4 regions of the Bacillus sp. DU-106 genome follow, and region 4 is predicted to be linked to each of the others. Evidence: a T-box and tRNA genes for the amino acid it is inferred to sense, from the RefSeq annotation. Region 4 holds a T-box; the other regions hold tRNA genes.

Region 1 (4,751 bases), 1.8 Mb from region 4:
AATATAAAAAACTTGTTGACTTTCGAGGTCAAATGAGTTAAAATGATTCTTGTCTTAAATGAATACAGTCTGGTAATGATGGCAGAGAGGTCACACCCGTTCCCATACCGAACACGGAAGTTAAGCTCTCTAGCGCCGATGGTAGTTGGGACCTTGTCCCTGTGAGAGTAGGACGTTGCCAGGCAAAATGGAGGATTAGCTCAGCTGGGAGAGCACCTGCCTTACAAGCAGGGGGTCGGCGGTTCGATCCCGTCATCCTCCACCATATATGTCGGAGGGGTAGCGAAGTGGCTAAACGCGGCGGACTGTAAATCCGCTCCTTCGGGTTCGGCAGTTCGAATCTGCCCCCCTCCACCATTCTTAATTAATGGGCTATAGCCAAGCGGTAAGGCAACGGACTTTGACTCCGTCATGCGCTGGTTCGAATCCAGCTAGCCCAGCCATTAAGAGCCATTAGCTCAGTTGGTAGAGCATCTGACTTTTAATCAGAGGGTCGAAGGTTCGAGTCCTTCATGGCTCACCATTTTAATGAAATATGCGGGTGTGGCGGAATTGGCAGACGCACTAGACTTAGGATCTAGCGCCTTTGGCGTGGGGGTTCGACTCCCTTCACCCGCACTTTTAATAAAATAACTCATACATGTCTTGCGGAAGTAGTTCAGTGGTAGAATACAACCTTGCCAAGGTTGGGGTCGCGGGTTCGAATCCCGTCTTCCGCTCCAATTTTCAATATGACATGCCGGGGTGGCGGAACAGGCAGACGCACAGGACTTAAAATCCTGCGGTGGGTGACCACCGTGCGGGTTCGACCCCCGCCCTCGGCACCATATGCGCCCGTAGCTCAATTGGATAGAGCGTTTGACTACGGATCAAGAGGTTAGGGGTTCGACTCCTCTCGGGCGCGCTTTTATTAACGGGAAGTGGCTCAGCTTGGTAGAGCACCTGGTTTGGGACCAGGGGGTCGCAGGTTCAAATCCTGTCTTCCCGATATTCCCAAAAAACATGGGGCCTTAGCTCAGCTGGGAGAGCGCCTGCCTTGCACGCAGGAGGTCAGCGGTTCGATCCCGCTAGGCTCCACTTTATTTAATATATGTCTCGGAGGTATACCCAAGTTCGGCTGAAGGGATCGGTCTTGAAAACCGACAGGCGGTGAGAATCGCGCGGGGGTTCGAATCCCTCTACCTCCTCCATTTTTTCTTTAATGGCTTAGACATATAATAATAAAATATTTATTTTTTCCTTCATGGAGGTATACCCAAGTTCGGCTGAAGGGATCGGTCTTGAAAACCGACAGGCGGCGAGAGTCGCGCGGGGGTTCGAATCCCTCTACCTCCTCCATTTTTAAAACTTTATATTGTCGCGGGGTGGAGCAGCACGGTAGCTCGTCGGGCTCATAACCCGAAGGTCGCAGGTTCAAATCCTGTCCCCGCAACCAAATGGTCCCGTGGTGTAGTGGTTAACATGCCTGCCTGTCACGCAGGAGATCGCCGGTTCGACCCCGGTCGGGACCGCCATTTATGTTGGCTCGGTAGCTCAGTCGGTAGAGCAGAGGACTGAAAATCCTCGTGTCGGCGGTTCGATTCCGTCCCGAGCCACCATTTTTTTTATGCCGGCTTAGCTCAATTGGTAGAGCAACTGACTTGTAATCAGTAGGTTGGGGGTTCAAGTCCTCTAGCCGGCATCATTTAGGGGCATAGTTTAAAGGTAGAACTGAGGTCTCCAAAACCTCCAGTGTGGGTTCGATTCCTACTGCCCCTGTAAAGTATATGGGCCTATAGCTCAGCTGGTTAGAGCGCACGCCTGATAAGCGTGAGGTCGATGGTTCGAGTCCATTTAGGCCCACCATATATTATTCCGCAGTAGCTCAGTGGTAGAGCTATCGGCTGTTAACCGATCGGTCGTAGGTTCGAGTCCTACCTGCGGAGCCATGGCCCGTTGGTCAAGTGGTTAAGACACCGCCCTTTCACGGCGGTAACACGGGTTCGAATCCCGTACGGGTCATACCAAAAAGAGTCAGCATTATGCTGGCTCTTTTTTATTTTGTTAATCCTTTTTATTACGTTACTTTCCAGAAATAAATAAAGGAATTTTGGAAAAGCTATGGTATGTATAAAAAGGAGGAAATCATAATGACACGAGTGAGAGACTTAATGAGTACCCATATTGTACATTGTACACCGCTAGACAATGTATATGAGGCAGCTGTAAAAATGAAGGAAGAATCGATTGGATTAATTCCTGTTGTTGAAAATGAGCAAGTTGTTGGGCTTGTTACTGATCGTGATTTAGTCGTTCGAGGGATTGCTGAAAAACATCCTGGATCTAATAAGATTACAAATGTAATGACAACAAATATTATCTCAGTTTCTCCAAATGATTCTATTGAAAAAGCTACAGAGCTAATGGCACAGCATCAAATTAGACGATTACCAGTAGTTGATAGTGGTCAACTTATTGGCATGTTAGCACTAGGAGATTTAGCTATAAGGGAATCAGCAGATGATCAAGCTGGATTTGCCTTGAGCGAAATCTCAGAGCGTACAGAGTAAATTGAAACTTTCATTAACCGAGAGTTTAATGGTCACTCATAAAGAGCTAAATTATATATAAATTTCAGATACATTATTCTAGTATATATGGATTAAACTAATATGTTAGCGTGATGTATCTGAGACATTATATAATAAGTATGTGGTTAATAATTTCGACATTTTTTTAAAATTTGTTATTCTTAATTTTTAATAAGAGAAAAGATGATATACTGATAGATATAAGTATTATGAGAGATTTTGAATATAACAATATTAATTTTTAGTGGTGCGATAATAAATTAATATTTCCTACATAGATGAAAAGGGAAGGGGAATTATATGAAGGCTGTACAGGGCGATCCAAATTGGAATTTGGTTACAGATACATATATAGAACCAAATAATTTCGCTGAATTATTTTCTTTGCTTGTACCTTGTCACCCAAAAGGTGAGGGGAAAGAACGAACTATATTAGTATGGAAAGAGAAAGAATTTTATAAAGAAGAAAATTTAGCGGCATTTATCGTATATGGCATGAATAAAGCAAAGAAATTACCGCAGTTTCATAAAGATGAAATTCCAACTTTAGTGCGTATTCTTCGCTTATGCCAAGAGATTGGTTGGTATGAAGAGGCAAATGATTTTATGATAGCGCAAGGATTAGCTGAGTTTGTTCATACTTCATTGGAATATGAAACATGGGATCTTTTGACGCAATCAGTTGCTTTAAATTATTTAATTATTAAATATCGTATAGGTGAATTGACAGATAGGGATATTGAAATTTGGGATAGAGTTAAATTTAATGAGAAGTGTATAACCGATTGTAAACATTTATTATCTCATAAAGAAGTATTGGAATTTACATTCTTTTATATGTGCAAGAGAGCGAAATCATTATCAAAAGAGCAATTAAATAGTGATATGATGAGTTTAGCAATGTATTGTAATACTTTTGTATATGATTTGTATACACATGATTTATTACGGAAATATCGTAAGTGTACAGATTTCCTATCATATTATGGACCTAGTCAGGCAGTTTTAGCATGTCAAAGAGCTGTATTATCTCAAATTTCCGATCGCTTAGACCCATTAAAGACAACGCATGTAGATGATTATTTATATGTGATGAAAGAAATGATGGAGCATATGACGATAGGAGTAATGGATCGATATGGTCATTTTATTGGAAAGCTACTATCTTATGTGCCATTTTTCGAAATGATACAAGTTCCACAGCATGCATATTATTGTGAAGAATTACTGTATATTTGTAAGGGCATTGAATATAAAGAAGAAACACTACGCAATTATATATTTATACAATTACATGATTGTTTACCATCATTTTTTAGGCTATTTCTTAAAAATAAGCGTTACGCAACGATTCATGATATTCTTTTCTATTGGTGCGATGACGAACAACGAATGAGCTTAGAGAAAAAATATAATCTGAGCTTTATTTATGAAAAATATGCTTGTGGATAAACAATATTTTCGATATGAAAAATTAATATAAATTAAAAAGGATCTCCAGTTTATGTGAGATCCTTTTTTGTTAGTAAAACAAGGAGAAAGTGATTAAGACAAGAAACAACATTCCATATAGGAGAAGTTGTGCAGTATAACTTCCTTGTATACCAAAAAAAGTATTGGCTTTCTTATACAAATGCAATATGTATTTTATTGGAGCATCTTTGAAAGATTGGTACACAGTGTCTCCTCTTTCTAAGCTTCTTGTTTTTGTTTTTGGTTATAAGGGACATTAATATATCTAGCTACAAATAATAAAACAGCCATAAAGAATACTGGAAATACAGTAGATAAATAAAAGCCATTACTAATTATATTTGTTATGAGAGCACTCAAAAGAAAAATAGCATTATAAATATGGGCAATTTTTTGTTTTAGTTGCACTTGAAATGATTCCATCATAATTTCTAATGCAACAAAAGCAATAATAATAGATAAAAATACAATGTTTGTATTGTAAATGATTAAACAACAGATTAAACCTAAAAAGGCTACGTATTCAATTATAAGAGGTATATTGCGTGGCATACAATTTACCTAACTAAATATGGCAGTGGATTTACTGCATTTGTTTTTTCAAAATTCCATTCTCCATTATGTAATTCAAAATGAAGATGTTGCCCGTATGAATGACCTGTGTTTCCCATATGACCTATTAATTGTCCAGTCTGTACTTGATCACCA
Region 2 (4,751 bases), 1.2 Mb from region 4:
AAACCCACCATACGTAATGGTATGGTATCCTTATCTGAATACATAGGGTAAGGAAGACAGACCCAGGGAACTGAAACATCTAAGTACCTGGAGGAAGAGAAAGCAAATGCGATTTCCTGAGTAGCGGCGAGCGAAACGGAACATAGCCCAAACCAAGAGGCTTGCCTCTTGGGGTTGTAGGACATTCTATACGGAGTTACAAAGGAACGAGGTAGACGAAGCGACCTGGAAAGGTCCGTCGTAGAGGGTAACAACCCCGTAGTCGAAACTTCGTTCTCTCTTGAATGTATCCTGAGTACGGCGGAACACGTGAAATTCCGTCGGAATCTGGGAGGACCATCTCCCAAGGCTAAATACTCCCTAGTGATCGATAGTGAACCAGTACCGTGAGGGAAAGGTGAAAAGCACCCCGGAAGGGGAGTGAAAGAGATCCTGAAACCGTGTGCCTACAAATAGTCAGAGCCCGTTAACGGGTGATGGCGTGCCTTTTGTAGAATGAACCGGCGAGTTACGATCCCGTGCGAGGTTAAGCTGAAGAGGCGGAGCCGCAGCGAAAGCGAGTCTGAATAGGGCGTTTAGTACGTGGTCGTAGACCCGAAACCAGGTGATCTACCCATGTCCAGGGTGAAGTTCAGGTAACACTGAATGGAGGCCCGAACCCACGCACGTTGAAAAGTGCGGGGATGAGGTGTGGGTAGCGGAGAAATTCCAATCGAACCTGGAGATAGCTGGTTCTCCCCGAAATAGCTTTAGGGCTAGCCTTAAGTGTAAGAGTCTTGGAGGTAGAGCACTGATTGGACTAGGGGTCCTCATCGGATTACCGAATTCAGTCAAACTCCGAATGCCAATGACTTATCCTTAGGAGTCAGACTGCGAGTGATAAGATCCGTAGTCAAAAGGGAAACAGCCCAGACCGCCAGCTAAGGTCCCAAAGTGTGTATTAAGTGGAAAAGGATGTGGAGTTGCTTAGACAACTAGGATGTTGGCTTAGAAGCAGCCACCATTTAAAGAGTGCGTAATAGCTCACTAGTCGAGTGACTCTGCGCCGAAAATGTACCGGGGCTAAATACACCACCGAAGCTGCGGATTGATACCAATGGTATCAGTGGTAGGGGAGCGTTCTAAGGACAGTGAAGTCAGACCGGAAGGACTGGTGGAGTGCTTAGAAGTGAGAATGCCGGTATGAGTAGCGAAAGACGGGTGAGAATCCCGTCCACCGAATGCCTAAGGTTTCCTGAGGAAGGCTCGTCCGCTCAGGGTTAGTCAGGACCTAAGCCGAGGCCGACAGGCGTAGGCGATGGACAACAGGTTGATATTCCTGTACCACCTCTTTATCGTTTGAGCAATGGAGGGACGCAGAAGGATAGAAGAAGCGTGCGATTGGTTGTGCACGTCCAAGCAGTTAGGCTGATAAGTAGGCAAATCCGCTTATCGTGAAGGCTGAGCTGTGATGGGGAAGTTCCTTATGGAGCGAAGTCTTTGATTCCCCGCTGCCAAGAAAAGCTTCTAGCGAGATAAAAGGTGCCTGTACCGCAAACCGACACAGGTAGGCGAGGAGAGAATCCTAAGGTGTGCGAGAGAACTCTGGTTAAGGAACTCGGCAAAATGACCCCGTAACTTCGGGAGAAGGGGTGCTTTCTTAACGGAAAGCCGCAGTGAATAGGCCCAAGCGACTGTTTAGCAAAAACACAGCTCTCTGCGAAGCCGTAAGGCGAAGTATAGGGGGTGACACCTGCCCGGTGCTGGAAGGTTAAGGAGAGGGGTTAGCGTAAGCGAAGCTCTGAACTGAAGCCCCAGTAAACGGCGGCCGTAACTATAACGGTCCTAAGGTAGCGAAATTCCTTGTCGGGTAAGTTCCGACCCGCACGAAAGGTGTAACGATTTGGGCACTGTCTCAACCAGAGACTCGGTGAAATTATAGTACCTGTGAAGATGCAGGTTACCCGCGACAGGACGGAAAGACCCCGTGGAGCTTTACTGTAGCCTGATATTGAATTTTGGTACAGTTTGTACAGGATAGGCGGGAGCCATTGAAACCGGAGCGCTAGCTTCGGTGGAGGCGCTGGTGGGATACCGCCCTGACTGTATTGAAATTCTAACCTACGGGTCTTATCGACCCGGGAGACAGTGTCAGGTGGGCAGTTTGACTGGGGCGGTCGCCTCCTAAAGTGTAACGGAGGCGCCCAAAGGTTCCCTCAGAATGGTTGGAAATCATTCGTAGAGTGCAAAGGCATAAGGGAGCTTGACTGCGAGACCTACAAGTCGAGCAGGGACGAAAGTCGGGCTTAGTGATCCGGTGGTTCCGCATGGAAGGGCCATCGCTCAACGGATAAAAGCTACCCCGGGGATAACAGGCTTATCTCCCCCAAGAGTCCACATCGACGGGGAGGTTTGGCACCTCGATGTCGGCTCATCGCATCCTGGGGCTGTAGTCGGTCCCAAGGGTTGGGCTGTTCGCCCATTAAAGCGGTACGCGAGCTGGGTTCAGAACGTCGTGAGACAGTTCGGTCCCTATCCGTCGTGGGCGTAGGAAATTTGAGAGGAGCTGTCCTTAGTACGAGAGGACCGGGATGGACGCACCGCTGGTGTACCAGTTGTTCTGCCAAGGGCATAGCTGGGTAGCTATGTGCGGAAGGGATAAGTGCTGAAAGCATCTAAGCATGAAGCCCCCCTCAAGATGAGATTTCCCATAGCGTAAGCTAGTAAGATCCCTGAAAGATGATCAGGTTGATAGGTTCGAGGTGGAAGCATGGTGACATGTGGAGCTGACGAATACTAATAGATCGAGGACTTAACCATATAATATGTAGCAAATGTTATCTAGTTTTGAAGGAATATATATTAAAATTTCTTCTTGACATTTCGAAAGAAATGTTTATAATGATAAAAGTCTGGTAATGATGGCAGAGAGGTCACACCCGTTCCCATACCGAACACGGAAGTTAAGCTCTCTAGCGCCGATGGTAGTTGGGACCTTGTCCCTGTGAGAGTAGGACGTTGCCAGGCTAATATTATTCCGCAGTAGCTCAGTGGTAGAGCTATCGGCTGTTAACCGATCGGTCGTAGGTTCGAGTCCTACCTGCGGAGCCATTATGCTTCCATAGCTCAGCTGGTAGAGCACTTCCATGGTAAGGAAGAGGTCACCGGTTCAAGCCCGGTTGGAAGCTTGGGAATAGGTTTAAAACTTTTTTGGCCCGTTGGTCAAGTGGTTAAGACACCGCCCTTTCACGGCGGTAACACGGGTTCGAATCCCGTACGGGTCACCACTTTTGGAGGATTAGCTCAGCTGGGAGAGCACCTGCCTTACAAGCAGGGGGTCGGCGGTTCGATCCCGTCATCCTCCACCATATATATTTAAAATGTCGGAGGGGTAGCGAAGTGGCTAAACGCGGCGGACTGTAAATCCGCTCCTTCGGGTTCGGCAGTTCGAATCTGCCCCCCTCCACCATTTTCTTTAAAATAACCTGAGAGGGTTTATTTTTTTGAAAAGATAACCATACTAGTAAATATTAATGGGCTATAGCCAAGCGGTAAGGCAACGGACTTTGACTCCGTCATGCGCTGGTTCGAATCCAGCTAGCCCAGCCATTTACGAGCCATTAGCTCAGTTGGTAGAGCATCTGACTTTTAATCAGAGGGTCGAAGGTTCGAGTCCTTCATGGCTCATCATTTTTGCGGAAGTAGTTCAGTGGTAGAATACAACCTTGCCAAGGTTGGGGTCGCGGGTTCGAATCCCGTCTTCCGCTTAATTAATAAGGGGCCTTAGCTCAGCTGGGAGAGCGCCTGCCTTGCACGCAGGAGGTCAGCGGTTCGATCCCGCTAGGCTCCATCTAAATAAAAAAGCTTACATCATACGATGTAAGCTTTTTTTGTGTTTAAAAAGACAACTTTTATACTTGTCGTTTAAAATGAAGAAAACGTAAAAATAAGGGATGGGGAGATAATTGTGAAAGTTATTATTGCATCTGATTCATATAAAGAAAGCCTAAAAGCTATAGAAGTATGTGGAGCTATTGAAAGAGGTTTTAGAGCAATTTTTCCTAATGCAGAGTATGTGAAAATACCAATTGGAGATGGAGGAGAAGGGACGGTTGAATCACTTGTTGATGCTACAGGGGGGAGAATTATATCAATTAGTGTGACAGGACCGCTTAGAGAAGGTATACAAGCTTTTTATGGCATTTCTAAAGATAAAAAGACAGCGTTTATTGAAATGGCAGCAGCATCAGGATTACAGCACGTTCCAGTTGAAAAGCGCAACCCACTTATTACAACGACAAAAGGAACAGGAGAACTTATATTACATGCGCTAGATCAAGGAGTGGAGTACATAATTTTAGGACTTGGAGGAAGTGCTACAAATGATGGCGGGGCAGGTATGTTAGCGGCTTTAGGAGTAAGGTTTATAAATGGTAAGGGTGAAGTAATAGATCCATCTGGAGGCACATTACACTCGATTGTTACTATTGATTTTTCACGAATGGACCCACGCTTAAAGGGGGTAAAGATAGAAGCGGCATGTGATGTGGATAATCCATTAGTCGGAATGCAGGGAGCATCTTTCGTATTTGGGAGACAAAAGGGTGCAAATATAGAGATGATGAAAGAGCTAGATGAGAATTTACAACATTATGCGAATATGCTTAAACGATATGTATCTTTTGATGTATCTGAAATACCTGGTGCAGGGGCAGCGGGAGGAATGGGAGCGGCTGTTATTTCAGTGTTAAAGGGAGACTTGCGTAGGGGCA
Region 3 (4,751 bases), 470 kb from region 4:
AACAAGCCGCCTAACAACGAAACTTGGTACTGAAAAAGACGGTAAGTTGCTTGGCCAATATTATTATGCAAGACCTGACGAAAACCTTGCCGGCGATGTAAATGGTGATAAAGTAATCGATATTAAAGATGCTGAAATTATTGCTAGCAACTATGGTAAAAAAGGACTAACTGTAAAAGACGGAGATCTTAATAAAGATGGTATTGTCGACGAAAAAGATATTCGCTTCGTTGAAAAGAACTTCTTGAAAAAAGGGCCAGATGCATCTAAATCACAAACACCTGTAGAAAAATCAAAAAGCGGTACACTGGCAGATATTTTAAAGAAATTAGGATTAACGCCTAAAAAATAATAAAGTGAAACTTTAATCAATTGAGGTTTTACTGCCCGGCAAATAGCGGAATAATAAAGAGCACTCTACGTAAAATAGAGTGCTCTTTTTCTATAAACGACCCTTATCCAGCAAAAGGGGTATATTGGGGATATACAAGGGAAACCGGAAAAGGAATTTATATTAAATTATATAAGTTCAGAGGTAAGAAGCAGTTTCCCACCCTGAACTATTTAGCAATTATTATAGTACTGGTGCCATTGTTTCTTTTAATACTTTTACAGAATGAGCGAACTTCGCTTTTTCATCTTCATTTAGCTCAAGTTCTACAATTTCACGTACACCTTCGCGGTTAATTACAGCTGGAACACCTACGTAAGCATCTTTCTCGCCGTATTGACCTTCAAGGTATGCAGATACAGTTAATACGCTGTTCTCGTTGTTTAAGATTGCTTTAGTTACACGAAGTAGTGACATACCGATTCCGTAGTAAGTTGCACCTTTACGCTCGATGATATGGTAAGCTGCATCACGTACGTTTTCGAAGATTTTGTCTAAGTCTTCTTGTTTGTACTGTTCGTTGTTAGCTAAGATTGTTTCTAATTTTTGTACACCGATAGTAGCGTGGCTCCATACTGGAAGTTCAGTGTCACCGTGTTCACCAACGATGTAAGCATGAACGTTACGTGGATCTACATCTAAGTAGTCACCTAACATGTAACGGAAACGAGCAGAGTCTAAAGTAGTACCAGAACCGATTACGCGCTCTTTCGGTAAACCAGATTCTTTCCAAGTTACGTAAGTTAAAATATCAACTGGGTTAGTTGCGATTAAGAAGATTCCATCGAATCCGCTATCCATAATGCCTCGAACGATTTGTTTAAAGATCTTTGTATTTTTCTCAACTAAGTCTAAACGAGTTTCACCTGGCTTTTGTGGTAACCCAGCAGTGATAACAACTAAATCTGCATCTTTACAATCTGCATAGCTACCGCTCCAAACTTTTGTTGGTGATGGAGAGAATGGTACCGCATGGCTTAAGTCCATTGCTTCCCCTTCTGCTTTTGCTTCATTAACATCTACTAATACGAATTCTTCAGCTACACCTTGGTTGATCATTGAGTAAGCGTAACTACAACCTACAGCTCCTGTTCCTACTAATACTACACGATTGATACCTTTTTTCATGGTAATTTCCCCTCTCTATTGTTCACATATATTTTTTTATGATTGTTTAAGTAATTAATTAAAATACTAATTTAATGTTGTTTAACTTCTTTACATTCATATTGTAGCACGTATTATTGTGAATTACTTCACAAATTATGACCTATTTGTGAACTTTTTCACATAGAGTGTAAAGTTATTGGAATAGGTGTGGAATCCATTTCAATGGAGGCGTTTTCTTTAGATTGTGAAAGGGATTTTCTTGTGGTTTTTGTCGGTAAGTGAAATTATACCGGCGATTTTTAGAATATATCGACCGTAACTCCAAATATATCAGCGATTATTAAAATTTATCGATCGTAACTCAAATTATATCAGCGATTTTTGCAATATATCGACTTACCGACAATACTGACAACATAAAAAAGCTGTCTTCAGTAGATCACAGCTATTGAGAGAAAGCAGCTTCTTCTATATATTATTTATTTTCCACAGTAGCTCCCAGATGCATTTTCATCGGTTTCTCCAAGTGTAGGAGGCTACAGCCATACAGCTGGGGTAAAAGTTCAAGTTGAAGTTAATTCCTTCATATTCATACAGGTCCAAATAATTAACATGATTGTATTTACGGCTCTCTATGTACCCAACTGCAACAGCGAATACTTCATATTTCTTCTATTGCATAAAAAAGCAGACTATCCAAAGTCCATTTTTATACAACAAAAAAGAGATAGCAGATTATGCTATCTCTTTTAGTATGACCCGTACGGGATTCGAACCCGTGTTACCGCCGTGAAAGGGCGGTGTCTTAACCACTTGACCAACGGGCCAGTTCTGGCAGAGAAGAAGGGATTCGAACCCTCGCACCGCGTTCGCGATCTACTCCCTTAGCAGGGGAGCCCCTTGAGCCACTTGGGTACTTCTCTATAAATATGGCTCCGCAGGTAGGACTCGAACCTACGACCGATCGGTTAACAGCCGATAGCTCTACCACTGAGCTACTGCGGAACAATTATGGTGGGCCTAAATGGACTCGAACCATCGACCTCACGCTTATCAGGCGTGCGCTCTAACCAGCTGAGCTATAGGCCCATAATTGAAAAGCGGGTGAAGAGAATCGAACTCTCGACCAGAGCTTGGAAGGCTCTTGTTTTACCACTAAACTACACCCGCATTAAATTGTAAATGGTGAGCCATGAAGGACTCGAACCTTCGACCCTCTGATTAAAAGTCAGATGCTCTACCAACTGAGCTAATGGCTCATTTTGAAAGTGGTGCCGACTAGAGGACTTGAACCCCCAACCTACTGATTACAAGTCAGTTGCTCTACCAATTGAGCTAAGTCGGCTTGCGTTTTCAAAATGGTGGCTCGGGACGGAATCGAACCGCCGACACGAGGATTTTCAGTCCTCTGCTCTACCGACTGAGCTACCGAGCCTTTATGTAAAAATGGCGGTCCCGACCGGGGTCGAACCGGCGATCTCCTGCGTGACAGGCAGGCATGTTAACCACTACACCACGGGACCATTTGGTTGCGGGGACAGGATTTGAACCTGCGACCTTCGGGTTATGAGCCCGACGAGCTACCGTGCTGCTCCACCCCGCGATGATAAAATATTTACTTTAGAAAAAATGGAGGAGGTAGAGGGATTCGAACCCCCGCGCGACTCTCGCCGCCTGTCGGTTTTCAAGACCGATCCCTTCAGCCGAACTTGGGTATACCTCCGAGATATATACGTCTAATGGTGGACCTTGTAGGACTCGAACCTACGACCGGACGGTTATGAGCCGTCTGCTCTAACCAGCTGAGCTAAAGGTCCTTTATGGTAGCGGCGGAGGGGATCGAACCCCCGACCTCACGGGTATGAACCGTACGCTCTAGCCAGCTGAGCTACACCGCCATAAATGATATTAATATAAGTGGAGCCTAGCGGGATCGAACCGCTGACCTCCTGCGTGCAAGGCAGGCGCTCTCCCAGCTGAGCTAAGGCCCCATGTTTTTTAGGAATATCGGGAAGACAGGATTTGAACCTGCGACCCCCTGGTCCCAAACCAGGTGCTCTACCAAGCTGAGCCACTTCCCGTTAATAAAAGCGCGCCCGAGAGGAGTCGAACCCCTAACCTCTTGATCCGTAGTCAAACGCTCTATCCAATTGAGCTACGGGCGCATATGGTGCCGAGGGCGGGGGTCGAACCCGCACGGTGGTCACCCACCGCAGGATTTTAAGTCCTGTGCGTCTGCCTGTTCCGCCACCCCGGCATGTCATATTGAAAATTGGAGCGGAAGACGGGATTCGAACCCGCGACCCCAACCTTGGCAAGGTTGTATTCTACCACTGAACTACTTCCGCAAGACATGTATGAGTTATTTAATTAAAAGTGCGGGTGAAGGGAGTCGAACCCCCACGCCAAAGGCGCCAGATCCTAAGTCTGGTGCGTCTGCCAATTCCGCCACACCCGCATATTAATTTATTTAAGAAAAATGGGGCGACTGATGGGAATCGAACCCACGAATGCCGGAGCCACAATCCGGTGCGTTAACCACTTCGCCACAACCGCCATGATTTCTGGTGCCGACTAGAGGACTTGAACCCCCAACCTACTGATTACAAGTCAGTTGCTCTACCAATTGAGCTAAGTCGGCTAAATGGTGGAGGATGACGGGATCGAACCGCCGACCCCCTGCTTGTAAGGCAGGTGCTCTCCCAGCTGAGCTAATCCTCCATTTGCCTGGCAACGTCCTACTCTCACAGGGACAAGGTCCCAACTACCATCGGCGCTAGAGAGCTTAACTTCCGTGTTCGGTATGGGAACGGGTGTGACCTCTCTGCCATCATTACCAGACTATATTCATTTAAGACAAGAATTATTGTAACTCATTTACTTTTGAAAGTCAACAAGTTTTTTATATTCTTTCAAAACTAGATAACATTGCTTCATATTATATGGTTAAGTCCTCGATCTATTAGTATTCGTCAGCTCCACATGTCACCATGCTTCCACCTCGAACCTATCAACCTGATCATCTTTCAGGGATCTTACTAGCTTACGCTATGGGAAATCTCATCTTGAGGGGGGCTTCATGCTTAGATGCTTTCAGCACTTATCCCTTCCGCACATAGCTACCCAGCTATGCCCTTGGCAGAACAACTGGTACACCAGCGGTGCGTCCATCCCGGTCCTCTCGTACTAAGGACAGCTCCTCTCAAATTTCCTACGCCCACGACGGATAGGGACCGAACTGTCTCACGAC
Region 4 (4,751 bases):
TATCGTCAAGCGGAAGGCTCATCAGTGATTCAACTTGCCCATGCGATAAAAAATGGAACTCTACCACCAGATTTAGCGCAAAACAAAAAAGATCGTTCGTTTATCAGCTGTACAGGGGCTCAAATTGTTGAGGTTGTGAAAAAAGTTTGCGAAAATGCTAAAACAAAAGGCTTTAGTGCAAGGGATGTTCAAGTATTAGCACCGATGTACCGCGGGCCTGCTGGTATTAATGTATTAAACGAAGCGCTGCAACAAGTATTTAATCCGAAGAGGGAAAAGAGTAAAGAAATTGCTTACGGTGATGTTGTGTACCGAAGAGGTGATAAAGTACTGCAACTCGTGAATCAGCCGGAGAGCCAAGTGTTTAATGGTGATATTGGGGAAATTGTTTCGGTGTTTTATGCAAAAGAAAACGTTGAGCAACAAGATATGATTATCGTTTCATTTGATGGAATTGAGGTAACGTATACGAAGCCCGATTTAAATCAAATTACGCATGCATATTGTTGTTCCATTCATAAATCACAAGGTAGTGAATTTCCGATTGTTATTATGCCAATCGTGAAAAGTTACAACCGTATGTTACGTCGTAATTTAATTTACACGGGTATTACAAGAAGTAAGAAGTTCCTTATTATTTGCGGGGAGGAAGCAGCTTTCCAATCTGGTGTAAATCGCCTTGATGATGCAATGCGTCAAACAACTTTAGCTAGTCGCTTGCAAGAATCACAAGGAGAAGTACAGATGGTCACAGTTAATGGCGAGGAAATGGACGTGGAAAACATTTCACCGTATGATTTCATGTAACAAGGTGAAATTATATAGTGAAACTTTCAAACGCATAGCGTTGAAAGGCTCCAGTAATGTATAAATGAATGCAGTTTGGACATAATGGCGAATAGAATCTGGGAGACTGTAAGGAGATGAAAGCCATATGTTCATTTGTCCAAATTGCAAAGGGAAAGACATTGGAAAAATAGGTGTCAACCAATTTTATTGCTGGAATTGTTATATCGAATTATCGGTTTCAAAGGGGAAAATCCATACACATCAAGTTGAGGAAGACGGTTCATTAAGCTCTCTTGATGATTTATTTGATGAGAATGAAAGAACGATCGGATAACGAAAAGGGGGATTTACTTTGAATCTACGCAATTCATTAATCGCATTAGGTGTTGGAGCTGCAGCATATCAATATGCTCGTAAACAAGATGTATTTTCAAAACGCAATATGAAAAAAGCACGTAAGATGATTAAGTCTTACTTATAATCATTTCGATAAATTGAAAAACTCCCTTGTAGACAAGGGAGTTTTTTTATGCACCCATATGCAAATAAAAAAGTCCGATCTCTGAGAAAAGATAAGATAGACCGTAGCAGCCAACGCCAAGTATTCCATACTGCCATAATTGCTTCGCTTTTTCTTTACGTGAGGAATGAATAAAGAACCCCTTCCAAATACCGAACCCGATACAAATCCATTCAAGAATCATAAAAAGTGCTGATAATCCAAGCATAAACAAAACCATAATTAGCCCTCCTGATTATATTAATTCATGCTGTATTCTCAGGGGTGGTTGTCCTTGTTATGTTATTTATATGTACGTCTTTAAAAAACAGTATGGTCCGTATGAAAAGATTTTAAAAGTTTCGCACATAACCTACCCCATTTATTTTCAAAATAAAGGTGGAGGAGGTTTTTCATGTGAAGAATCTTAAAATCATTTGGATATATCGTTTAGGATTATTGTTACTTGTTTTTCTTTGTCTGCTCGTCTTTTTAAAAATTAAGCCGCTATGGGCACCGATTATTTTTGTATTTAAAGTAGCAATCACGCCGTTTCTTATCGCGTGTTTTATTGCGTATTTATTGCACCCTTTAATTGAAAAAATTCATAAGGAAGGGATGCCCCGTACACTTGCCATTTTGCTCATTTATATCCTTTTCTTTGGCGGAATTGGTTATGGGATTTATAAAGGAACACCAGTCGTTATTAAACAGTTACAAGAGATTAATGAACAATTTCCCCAGTTTACAAAGATGTACGATTCGTGGATGGATGGCGTTACAGAACAAACAGCGAATTTCCCTTCGTTCATTCATGAAAAGGTGAAACAACTTTTTGTGGGTGTGGAAACGAAGATTCAAGCGCTTTTAAATAAAGTGATGAGTACAGCTCGTGGTGTACTCGATTCATTGCTCATTATTTTCTTAATACCGTTCATTGTATTTTACATATTAAAAGATTATGGTGAGTTTTATCATATCTTTTGGAAACTAGTCCCAAGTAAATGGCGAGGTACGGGGCAAATGCTTGCGAAAGAAATTGATAAGTCACTTGGAAGCTATATTCGAGGACAGTTATTTGTTTGTTTAGTATTAGGGGGAGTATCAGCTCTTTCTTTTTGGTTTATCGGTATGAAATATCCATTATTGCTTGGCATTATTATTGGGGTAACGGATATAATCCCATACTTCGGTCCTATTTTAGGAGCGATCCCGACGTTAATGATTGCAGCAACAGTATCAACGAGTTTACTTATTAAGGCGGGGATCACGATTGCGATTTTGCAATTTGTGGAGAGTAACATTTTATCGCCTTACATCGTTGGTAAGTCACTTCGTATGCATCCCGTTATTATTATGCTTGCCTTACTAGTTGGGGGAGAGGTAGCTGGGATTGTAGGATTGCTAATATCGGTTCCGGTTTTAGCAGTTATTCGCACTGTCATTGTTCATGTGAGACCGCTCTTGAAAAAAGAAGATGTGTAAGTATAGAAGCCCTCTATGTAAGAAATAGAGGGCTAATCATATATTTATTTAGAAAGTTGCTCGTGTATTTTTTGAACGAGGGAGCTCACATCATTTGTTTGAATATGTTTTATTTTTTTCCATTCGTTATCATACATAAATATAATTTGATTGTTGAAAAGACGCTTTTGTTCTTTTAGATTAGAAATTTTTGCGAAAGAGTACTCTTCAAATATTGGATTCTTACTTACATCTGGCCCATAAAAGAATAGTCTTTTGTTCGTTAAAATTAGCAATCCTGGCCTTGCGACGGAACGATAAATAAATATGTCTAATGAACATGCTGCGTAAAATAATATCGTTTCGTCAGTCGCTAATATGTTTTTAGCTTTGCTAAGTAAGGTTGTCATTGTGATCGCTCCTTTATTTTATTAACAATAATTTAATTGTAGCAAAAAAAGTAATATTTAGGAATTTTTATAAATCATTCTTATAAGGAGATTCCGATTTGTTAATAAACGCATAATATATGAAAAGGCTGTTAAGAATGAATAGTAGAATACCTATGATTAATAAGCAATTAATACAATATAAATGATTATCTACATTGACAAACTTAAGAGAATTCTATTATATTTAGTCATATAATACATTAAATCAATGACGGAACAAGTACGTTACAGTCCATTTATAGAGAGAAGCTTCCATATGGCTGAAAGAAGCTTTAAATGAAGGGTAACAGAAAGCTAATCCTGAGAGCAGCTAATCACTGCCGTCTTGCCACGTTACGGCACCATGAGGTGATGAATTGATTGTTATTGTAATCAATTCATAATTAGGGTGGTATCGCGAGTTAACTCTCGTCCCTTTTATAGGGACGGGAGTTTTTTATATTTAAGGAGGAAAATACAATGAAACAACTAACAGGCGCACAAATTCGTCAAATGTTTTTAGACTTTTTCCAAGAAAAAGGACATGCAGTAGAACCTAGTGCATCACTAGTTCCGCATGAAGATCCATCTCTTTTATGGATTAATAGTGGTGTAGCTACATTAAAAAAATATTTTGATGGACGTGTAATCCCACAAAATCCACGTATTACAAATGCTCAAAAATCAATTCGTACAAACGATATTGAAAACGTAGGGAAAACAGCTCGTCACCATACATTCTTTGAAATGTTAGGAAACTTCTCAATTGGTGATTACTTCAAAGAAGAAGCAATTACATGGGCTTGGGAATTCTTAACGAGCGACAAATGGATCGGATTCGATAAAGAATTACTATCAGTTACAATCCATCCAGAAGATGAAGAAGCATTCACAATTTGGAATGAGAAAATGGGCGTTCCAAAAGAGCGTATTATTCGCTTAGAAGAAAACTTCTGGGATATCGGTGAAGGACCAAGTGGACCGAATACAGAGATTTTCTATGACCGCGGAGAAGCTTACGGTAATGACTTTAGTGACCCAGAATTATATCCAGGCGGAGAAAACGAGCGTTACTTAGAAGTATGGAACCTTGTATTCTCTCAATTTAACCATAATCCAGACGGTTCATATACACCACTTCCTAAGAAAAACATTGATACAGGGATGGGTCTAGAGCGTATGACATCTATCGTTCAAGATGTACCTACGAACTTTGATACAGACCTATTCATGCCGATGATTGGTGCAACAGAAACAATTTCTGGTGAAAAATATCGTAATGGCGATTTAGAAAAAGATATGGCATTCAAAGTAATTGCTGACCATATCCGTACAGTAACATTCGCTGTTGGTGACGGTGCTCTTCCATCTAACGAAGGCCGTGGTTATGTATTACGTCGTTTATTACGCCGCGCTGTTCGTTATTCGAAGAAATTAAACATCAACCGTCCATTTATGTTTGAATTAGTACCGGTTGTTGGAGAAGTAATGAAAGACTTCTATCCAGAAGTACTTGAAAAGAAAGATTTCATTGCGAAAGTTGTGAAGAACGAAGAAGAGCGTTTCCA

Evidence for each region. A T-box is a leader RNA that pairs with one kind of tRNA and senses whether it is charged. The one in region 4 lies ahead of alaS (alanine--tRNA ligase), so its partner is inferred to be a tRNA-Ala.
Region 1: it has a tRNA-Ala gene. The T-box ahead of alaS (alanine--tRNA ligase) is inferred to sense a tRNA for this amino acid. The anticodon was not compared.
Region 2: it has a tRNA-Ala gene. The T-box ahead of alaS (alanine--tRNA ligase) is inferred to sense a tRNA for this amino acid. The anticodon was not compared.
Region 3: it has a tRNA-Ala gene. The T-box ahead of alaS (alanine--tRNA ligase) is inferred to sense a tRNA for this amino acid. The anticodon was not compared.

The regions. Positions count from the first base shown of each region.
Region 1 covers NZ_CP026607.1:733,588-738,338, forward strand. The annotation lists rRNA gene rrf (5S ribosomal RNA) at 69-184, shown strand; tRNA gene C3Y97_RS03725 (tRNA-Val) at 190-265, shown strand; tRNA gene C3Y97_RS03730 (tRNA-Tyr) at 274-357, shown strand; tRNA gene C3Y97_RS03735 (tRNA-Gln) at 369-443, shown strand; tRNA gene C3Y97_RS03740 (tRNA-Lys) at 448-523, shown strand; tRNA gene C3Y97_RS03745 (tRNA-Leu) at 538-618, shown strand; tRNA gene C3Y97_RS03750 (tRNA-Gly) at 648-722, shown strand; tRNA gene C3Y97_RS03755 (tRNA-Leu) at 739-827, shown strand; tRNA gene C3Y97_RS03760 (tRNA-Arg) at 831-904, shown strand; tRNA gene C3Y97_RS03765 (tRNA-Pro) at 915-988, shown strand; tRNA gene C3Y97_RS03770 (tRNA-Ala) at 1,005-1,077, shown strand; tRNA gene C3Y97_RS03775 (tRNA-Ser) at 1,098-1,190, shown strand; tRNA gene C3Y97_RS03780 (tRNA-Ser) at 1,246-1,338, shown strand; tRNA gene C3Y97_RS03785 (tRNA-Met) at 1,359-1,435, shown strand; tRNA gene C3Y97_RS03790 (tRNA-Asp) at 1,439-1,514, shown strand; tRNA gene C3Y97_RS03795 (tRNA-Phe) at 1,523-1,598, shown strand; tRNA gene C3Y97_RS03800 (tRNA-Thr) at 1,609-1,681, shown strand; tRNA gene C3Y97_RS03805 (tRNA-Trp) at 1,688-1,758, shown strand; tRNA gene C3Y97_RS03810 (tRNA-Ile) at 1,769-1,845, shown strand; tRNA gene C3Y97_RS03815 (tRNA-Asn) at 1,854-1,928, shown strand; tRNA gene C3Y97_RS03820 (tRNA-Glu) at 1,930-2,001, shown strand; gene C3Y97_RS03825 (CBS domain-containing protein) at 2,130-2,549, shown strand; gene C3Y97_RS03830 (DUF3965 domain-containing protein) at 2,871-4,022, shown strand; gene C3Y97_RS03835 (hypothetical protein) at 4,263-4,595, opposite strand; gene C3Y97_RS03840 (SH3 domain-containing protein) at 4,601-4,751, opposite strand, start outside.
Region 2 covers NZ_CP026607.1:152,777-157,527, forward strand. The annotation lists rRNA gene C3Y97_RS00895 (23S ribosomal RNA) at 1-2,799, shown strand, start outside; rRNA gene rrf (5S ribosomal RNA) at 2,891-3,006, shown strand; tRNA gene C3Y97_RS00905 (tRNA-Asn) at 3,016-3,090, shown strand; tRNA gene C3Y97_RS00910 (tRNA-Thr) at 3,095-3,167, shown strand; tRNA gene C3Y97_RS00915 (tRNA-Glu) at 3,192-3,266, shown strand; tRNA gene C3Y97_RS00920 (tRNA-Val) at 3,272-3,347, shown strand; tRNA gene C3Y97_RS00925 (tRNA-Tyr) at 3,365-3,448, shown strand; tRNA gene C3Y97_RS00930 (tRNA-Gln) at 3,514-3,588, shown strand; tRNA gene C3Y97_RS00935 (tRNA-Lys) at 3,594-3,666, shown strand; tRNA gene C3Y97_RS00940 (tRNA-Gly) at 3,675-3,746, shown strand; tRNA gene C3Y97_RS00945 (tRNA-Ala) at 3,757-3,829, shown strand; gene C3Y97_RS00950 (glycerate kinase) at 3,947-4,751, shown strand, end outside.
Region 3 covers NZ_CP026607.1:4,829,241-4,833,991, forward strand. The annotation lists gene C3Y97_RS24640 (S8 family serine peptidase) at 1-352, shown strand, start outside; gene C3Y97_RS24650 (L-lactate dehydrogenase) at 575-1,519, opposite strand; tRNA gene C3Y97_RS24655 (tRNA-Glu) at 2,257-2,328, opposite strand; tRNA gene C3Y97_RS24660 (tRNA-Ser) at 2,334-2,424, opposite strand; tRNA gene C3Y97_RS24665 (tRNA-Asn) at 2,432-2,506, opposite strand; tRNA gene C3Y97_RS24670 (tRNA-Ile) at 2,514-2,590, opposite strand; tRNA gene C3Y97_RS24675 (tRNA-Gly) at 2,601-2,671, opposite strand; tRNA gene C3Y97_RS24680 (tRNA-Lys) at 2,685-2,760, opposite strand; tRNA gene C3Y97_RS24685 (tRNA-Thr) at 2,771-2,846, opposite strand; tRNA gene C3Y97_RS24690 (tRNA-Phe) at 2,861-2,936, opposite strand; tRNA gene C3Y97_RS24695 (tRNA-Asp) at 2,949-3,024, opposite strand; tRNA gene C3Y97_RS24700 (tRNA-Met) at 3,028-3,104, opposite strand; tRNA gene C3Y97_RS24705 (tRNA-Ser) at 3,132-3,224, opposite strand; tRNA gene C3Y97_RS24710 (tRNA-Ile) at 3,242-3,318, opposite strand; tRNA gene C3Y97_RS24715 (tRNA-Met) at 3,323-3,399, opposite strand; tRNA gene C3Y97_RS24720 (tRNA-Ala) at 3,420-3,492, opposite strand; tRNA gene C3Y97_RS24725 (tRNA-Pro) at 3,509-3,582, opposite strand; tRNA gene C3Y97_RS24730 (tRNA-Arg) at 3,593-3,666, opposite strand; tRNA gene C3Y97_RS24735 (tRNA-Leu) at 3,670-3,758, opposite strand; tRNA gene C3Y97_RS24740 (tRNA-Gly) at 3,775-3,849, opposite strand; tRNA gene C3Y97_RS24745 (tRNA-Leu) at 3,879-3,959, opposite strand; tRNA gene C3Y97_RS24750 (tRNA-His) at 3,982-4,057, opposite strand; tRNA gene C3Y97_RS24755 (tRNA-Thr) at 4,067-4,142, opposite strand; tRNA gene C3Y97_RS24760 (tRNA-Val) at 4,147-4,222, opposite strand; rRNA gene rrf (5S ribosomal RNA) at 4,227-4,342, opposite strand; rRNA gene C3Y97_RS24770 (23S ribosomal RNA) at 4,444-4,751, opposite strand, start outside.
Region 4 covers NZ_CP026607.1:4,357,443-4,362,193, reverse strand. The annotation lists gene recD2 (SF1B family DNA helicase RecD2) at 1-807, shown strand, start outside; gene C3Y97_RS22215 (hypothetical protein) at 935-1,123, shown strand; gene C3Y97_RS22210 (YrzQ family protein) at 1,142-1,270, shown strand; gene C3Y97_RS22205 (hypothetical protein) at 1,317-1,529, opposite strand; gene C3Y97_RS22200 (AI-2E family transporter) at 1,706-2,773, shown strand; gene C3Y97_RS22195 (PH domain-containing protein) at 2,818-3,162, opposite strand; T-box leader at 3,404-3,623, shown strand; gene alaS (alanine--tRNA ligase) at 3,664-4,751, shown strand, end outside.